2 regions of the Viridibacillus sp. KH_047 genome follow, and region 2 is predicted to be linked to the other one. Evidence: a T-box and tRNA genes for the amino acid it is inferred to sense, from the RefSeq annotation. Region 2 holds a T-box; the other holds one or more tRNA genes.
What was found. A T-box is a leader RNA that pairs with one kind of tRNA and senses whether it is charged. The one in region 2 lies ahead of tyrS (tyrosine--tRNA ligase), so its partner is inferred to be a tRNA-Tyr.

Region 1 (3,416 bases), 800 kb from region 2:
TTGCTGGTAGAGGCTCACAATATCAGAATACGCACTTTGATCGCCTTTCAGCACTTGTTTTATTCTCTTGTTGATTAATGCGTCCATCGTGATTTCCCTCCGCCCATGCGGCTGCTATTCTATATACGAGTCGCTTATAATGTAAGTTTCATTTTTTAAAAAGTTTTTTTAAAACTACAAAAAACCTTCCTTCCTTAATTATAACAAATATGTAAGTAAAAATGATCCGAATTCATAAGAAACTCCTTTATTCAAGACTTAATTACTCGTCAATAAGTTCCCATTTTCCACAAAACCTCAACTTTTCGGCAATTATAAAAGGACGGGCATGCCCGTCCTTTTACACTACATTAATTTTTCACCGAATAACGATCCCATTAAAGCAACTGCTACATCTGCTGTTTTGTTTTTTTCATCTAAGATTGGATTTACTTCTACAAACTCAGCCGAGGTAATCATTTCAGATTCATATAACATCTCCATCGCTAAATGGCTCTCACGATATGTAATACCTCCTAGAACAGGCGTCCCAACACCCGGCGTATATAGCGGGTCGATTCCATCTAGATCCAGTGACAAATGCAATCCATCTACATTTTTTCCTCTCAAATAAATAATTGCATCTTGAATAACTTTAGTCATACCCACTCTGTCAATTTCATGCATTGTGTACACTTTGATACCTTTTTCTTTTATTAATTCACGTTCCCCTGGATCCACCGAACGAGCACCGATAATAACAATATTCTCAGGTTTCACTTTTGGAGCATAATCACGAATATTTACAAGTTTTTCATGGCCAAGTCCAATACTTACAGCCAGTGGCATACCGTGAATATTACCCGATGGTGAAGTATCACCTGTATTCAAATCGGCATGCGCGTCATACCAAATAACTCCTAAATTCCTATAATGATCTGATAAACCTGCAAGTGTACCTATTGCAATACTATGATCCCCACCTAATACAAGCGGAAAGTAGTTTTGTGAAACGACATCATGTACTTTATTTGCAAGTTTTGTACTGGCTTCAGTTACAGCTGATAAATTTCGTAAGTTTGTATCAGCTGACACCTCACGCTCAGATACCCCAATCTGAATATCACCCTCATCTATCACTTCATAGCCCATTGCTTCCAATCTTTCTACAGCGCCCGCATACCGGATCGCACTTGGTCCCATATCAACGCCACGGCGTGTTTGGCCAAGATCCATTGGTACACCTATTAATGAGATATTTAATTTATGCATTATTTTATTCCCCCTTTGTGAATTACCTATATTGTAAATGCTACAATCATGTTGACTCAACCCCGCAAAATTCTGAATATTTATACAAATAATTTAACACTTAAATAGAGAACAAAGTTGCAACTAAAGTCAGTATCCTTCAAATTGAATTTATCAGTAGTTGTATAAAGTTACGTACCCTAATAACCACAAAAAAACCTCTCTCTACAAAGTGTAGAAAGAGGTTGAAATTTTATATGAAAGTGAGCCATGTAGGATTCGAACCTACGACCCTCTGATTAAAAGTCAGATGCTCTACCAACTGAGCTAATGGCTCATAAAATTAAAAATGGCTGGGGTACCTGGATTCGAACCAGGGCATGACGGAATCAAAATCCGTTGCCTTACCGCTTGGCTATACCCCAACAATGAATAATGAATATTTTATATAAAAAATGGTGGAGGGGGACGGATTCGAACCGCCGAACCCGAAGGAGCGGATTTACAGTCCGCCGCGTTTAGCCTCTTCGCTACCCCTCCGACAAAAAAATATGGTGGAGGATGACGGGATCGAACCGCCGACCCCCTGCTTGTAAGGCAGGTGCTCTCCCAGCTGAGCTAATCCTCCATAGATATGTAAAAATGTTTTAAAAATGGTGACCCCTACGGGATTCGAACCCGTGTTACCGCCGTGAAAGGGCGGTGTCTTAACCGCTTGACCAAGGGGCCATTAATGTTGTACTGCTTTAAACAGGACAAGAATTATATTAACATCCTTTAAATAAAAATGCAATACTTTATTTAAAAAATATTAAAAATTACATCTTACTAAGCAAAATTCGATACATTTCTACTTCTTGATAAATAATTGAAAGCTTCCAACCGGGCTCGAACCGGTGACCTCTTCCTTACCATGGAAGCACTCTACCTGCTGAGCTATGGAAGCATAGACAAAAAAATGGCTCCGAAGGTAGGACTCGAACCTACGACCGATCGGTTAACAGCCGATTGCTCTACCACTGAGCTACTTCGGAACAATAATATTATCGCTTCTTTAAATGTTAATTTTGTTTAACACAAATATTATTATAACAGCATATTAAAACATTTCAAGCTATTTAAGGAAAAAAGTTTTAATTATTTTGCACTTAAATATACCTACATTTTATTGCAGTAATTCTAACTATCATAAAAGCCCTATTTAAGCGTTTTAAGGCGTTTTAATCGGAATCTAATTAGATTACCCATACATATCACTTATGCTCATAGAGGCTAATACAATGGTAATATCATAACATTTTGTATATCATATTTACTTTGAATTATTTTACCTTTATCCACCTCTGCATATTCCCAGTACAACTATATTTTCACCATTAACTGCTAGAACTATTTCATTAGTATAAGAAAATTGCCCTTTAATGTATTGGTCATTGAGATAGTATACTTGTCGTATATCCTTTTCAAAAATGTCGATAATCATTGAAGGTGAGCGTAATAAAATTACAATAATAACATTGGAGTTATCTTAGTATGGCTTCACACTCAAATTATTATGTAAATAAAATAAGCTCACACACTCTGCACTATAAAACCCAATAACTAGATGCCTATTTATTTCTATTTTATACAGCCTGCGGATGAGTAAATCAAGAATTTTGCGGCTATATTTAATATAACTATTTTCTATATAAAAAAAGCACAACTGATTAAATCAGCTGTGCTTTAATGTGCCTAGCAACGTCCTACTCTCACAGGGGGAAACCCCCAACTACCATCGGCGCTAAAGAGCTTAACTTCCGTGTTCGGCATGGGAACGGGTGTGACCTCTTTGCTATCGTCACTAGACTATTTTTAAGACAAGAATTATTATATCACTTCACTTCTTTAAAAGCAAGTGTTTTTTTTAAAACTTTTTTTAAAAAGTTTTTCTTGTTCTCTCAAAACTGGATAAATTACATTGAAGTTTATTAAGTAAAATTTGGTTAAGTCCTCGATCTATTAGTATTCGTCAGCTCCGTATGTCGCCACACTTCCACCTCGAACCTATCTACCTCATCGTCTTTGAGGGATCTTACTTACTTGCGTAATGGGAAATCTCATCTTGAGGGGGGCTTCATGCTTAGATGCTTTCAGCACTTATCCCGTCCACACATAGCTACCCAGCGATGCCCTTGGCAGAACAA
Region 2 (3,416 bases):
CCATCTACGAATTTACCTCCATTTGCAAAAGTTGCAAATGCATTCGTATTTTCTTCCACAGTTACACCATATTTTAGCGCGCCAATAGAAGTTGCGTAGTTCGTATAATCATCCGCATCTAAATCTGAGAAGCCATTTTTGGCAAGTAAATCAGCAGGTCTACGGTTCATGATTTGGCTGTACAGTCGGATTGCTGGTAAGTTTTGTGAGTCTTTTAAAGCTTCACGTGCCGAAATAATACCTCGGTTATCACTTTCAGTATAGTTTGATGGAGACCATCCAGGCATGCTAAATTTCACATCGACTACAGGACTACCTGCCCCGATTACTCCATATTCAATCGCTGGTGCATAAACTAGAAGTGGCTTCATAGTAGAACCATTTGAACGTTTAGCTTGAGTCGCATGGTTTAGTTCTTCTAATTTAAAGTCACGACCACCGACGAAGCTTAAGATTTTACCTGTTTTGTTTTCCATGACAATACTACCAACTTGTACAGGTACATCAACTTGTTTACTTTTTCCAGTCTCTGAATCTGTAACAGTCTTTTTAAATGTAGCGCCGTAATAGGCAAAGTTATCTTTTACATTTTGCATATTGTCATACATTTTCTTATCAATTGTAGAGTATATCTTATAACCTTTTGATCTCAATTCACGATCTGCTAAGATTGTATACTTTTCTTTTAATTTCTTTTCATTTTTTAATCGTTTTGGATCTAATCCATCTTTTTTAGCTAAAATAGTAGCCATAATATCTTTCGCACGGCTTTCAATTTCATATGTTACATATGGATATTTTTCTTCTGGGCGAAGTTCCGGCTTACGGAAATCTTTTTTAATATTGTATTTCAACGCTTTTTTATACTGCTTGTCCGTAATATAGCCTGTTTCATGCATACGATATAGAACAGTTTTCATACGATTAATGCCAAGTGCTAATGAATCTTTATCTTTAAGCTTTCCTTGCTGTGTAAATGGTGTATAGGCATAAGGTGATTGTGGAATACCTGCGATATAGGCAGCTTGTGCAAGGTTAAGTTCACTTGCTTTTTTATTGAAAATACCTTCAGCTGCTGTTTCGATTCCAGCAATATTACGCCCAGATGCATTTCTACCATAAGGAATAATATTTAAATAAGCTTCTAAAATTTCGTCTTTGTCCATGAATTTTTCAAGTCGCATTGCGAGTAATAATTCCTTCGCTTTACGCTCGTAAGAAACTTCATTTGTTAAAATTTGGTTTTTAATTAATTGCTGCGTTAATGTGGAGCCACCTGTTTGAGTCGAAGAGTTCGTTACATCTTGTAACAATCCACGGAAAACTGCTTTTGGCACAATACCGTTATGTTCATAGAAGTATTCGTCCTCTGTAGCTAGTACAGCATTAATTACATTAGGCGAGACCTTATCTAGAGTAGTTTCACGTCGTTCTAAGTCTGAACGCATTTTACCTAAATATTTTCCACCTGCGAAGTAGAGATCACTCGTTTCATCATAAGTTAAAATGTCGCTACGCATTTCAGCTTTTGCTCGCAGAGGCTCTTCTTTTACGAGGGAAGCAAAATATCCAGCGCCAATAGACCCTACAAATACAAAACCTATAACTGCTAATGTGATAAATAATAAACATAAATTCCAGATTACGCTTGATGTTATGCGTAGTGTTTTCATCCATCTCATAGAAGTCATTTCTTGAATACGATTGTCTATTTTTTTAACCCATTTTTTAAATTGTTCTATCACTAAATCGACCTCCTAAAATCTCGTTAATTATACCATAATTGATTTATGACTAATAATATTTATTGACAATGAATCTAAATGAAGTACAATAGTCATTAATAGTTTTTCGAGCGTTGAAAAGTGCGCAGTAGTGAACATATTCCCTGTATAGAGAGCTAGCGGTTGGTGAAAGCTAGTCATAATATGAACACGAATTACACATTTGGAGCGAGAACGTAAGCGTCGCGTTAAGACGTATGAGCCGGAAGAATCATTTTTTCTTCAAGCTGGGTGGTACCGCGTTAAATTGTGATTAACGTCCCTGCATATTTATATGCAGGGACTTTTTTTATTTAAATTAGGAGGTAAGGATTATGACAAATCTATTATTGGAAGATTTACAGTGGCGTGGCCTACTGTACCAACAAACAGATGCTGAAGGTATGGAAAAATTATTAAATGAGGAATCTGTTTCTTTGTATTGTGGTGTTGACCCAACTGCAGATAGCATGCATATCGGACATATCGTGCCACTACTTACTTTAAGAAGATTCCAAATGGCAGGTCACCAACCAATTCTATTAATCGGTGGCGCTACTGGTATGATTGGTGATCCATCAGGTCGTTCTGAAGAGCGCCAATTACAAACCGTTGAACAAGTTGAGAAAAACGTACAAGGAATTAAAAAACAATTAGAGCGTATTTTCGATTTCAATTCAGATAACGGTGCAAAACTTGCAAACAACCGCGACTGGATTGGCTCAATGAATACGATTGAATTCCTACGTGACTACGGTAAATTAATCAATGTAAACTACATGCTGGGTAAAGATACAATTTCATCTCGCCTAGATACTGGACTTTCATTTACTGAATTTGCTTACACAATTATTCAAGGTATTGACTTTAACCACTTATACGACAACTTCAACTGCCGTATTCAAGTAGGTGGCTCTGACCAGTGGGGAAATATTACAACTGGCCTAGAAGTGATTCGTAAAACACATGAAGAAGAAACAAAAGCATTTGGTATCACAATTCCACTTGTAACAAAAGCGGATGGTACAAAATTCGGCAAAACAGCAGGCGGAGCAGTTTGGTTAGATGCTGAAAAAACATCACCTTACGAGTTCTACCAATTCTGGATCAATGCAGCTGACTCTGATGTCGTGAAATACTTGAAAATCTTCACATTCCTATCTCGTGAAGAAATCGAAGCATTAGAAAAAGCTGTAGAAACTGAGCCACATCTACGTAAAGCACAAAAAGCATTAGCTGCTGAAATGACAAAATTGATCCACGGTGCAGAAGGCTTAGAACAAGCTATTCGTATTACAGAAGCATTATTCTCAGGTGACTTAAAAGCACTTTCAGTAGAAGAAATGAAAGTAGCATTTAGTGGCGTACCTTCTGTTGAAATCGCAAAAGAAGATCAAAATATTGTCGACCTAATCGTCGAAGCTAAAATTTCATCTTCAAAACGTCAAGCCCGTGAAGACGTAACAAACGGAGCTATCTCAATCAACGGCGAAAAAATTACAGATTTAGCATACACTGTAGACGCCAAAGACCGCCTAGAAGATGCATTCGCAATCGTAAGAAGAGGCAAAAAGAAATACCACATGGTGAAATTTAACTAAATGCTGAAGGCGCTCGTTTCAAGGAACGTAACCTAAGTACGCGGCGTCCTGC

Region 1: it encodes a tRNA-Tyr, which carries the amino acid that the T-box ahead of tyrS (tyrosine--tRNA ligase) is inferred to sense. The anticodon was not compared.

Annotation. Positions count from the first base shown of each region.
Region 1 is NZ_CM174479.1:108,864-112,279, reverse strand. It holds gene sigW (RNA polymerase sigma factor SigW) at 1-87, opposite strand, end outside; gene rocF (arginase) at 346-1,251, opposite strand; tRNA gene AC3IS5_RS00610 (tRNA-Lys) at 1,495-1,567, opposite strand; tRNA gene AC3IS5_RS00605 (tRNA-Gln) at 1,581-1,655, opposite strand; tRNA gene AC3IS5_RS00600 (tRNA-Tyr) at 1,687-1,770, opposite strand; tRNA gene AC3IS5_RS00595 (tRNA-Val) at 1,783-1,858, opposite strand; tRNA gene AC3IS5_RS00590 (tRNA-Glu) at 1,885-1,959, opposite strand; tRNA gene AC3IS5_RS00585 (tRNA-Thr) at 2,104-2,176, opposite strand; tRNA gene AC3IS5_RS00580 (tRNA-Asn) at 2,190-2,264, opposite strand; rRNA gene rrf (5S ribosomal RNA) at 2,963-3,078, opposite strand; rRNA gene AC3IS5_RS00570 (23S ribosomal RNA) at 3,212-3,416, opposite strand, start outside.
Region 2 is NZ_CM174479.1:904,427-907,842, forward strand. It holds gene AC3IS5_RS04590 (transglycosylase domain-containing protein) at 1-1,691, opposite strand, end outside; T-box leader at 1,850-2,051, shown strand; gene tyrS (tyrosine--tRNA ligase) at 2,099-3,364, shown strand.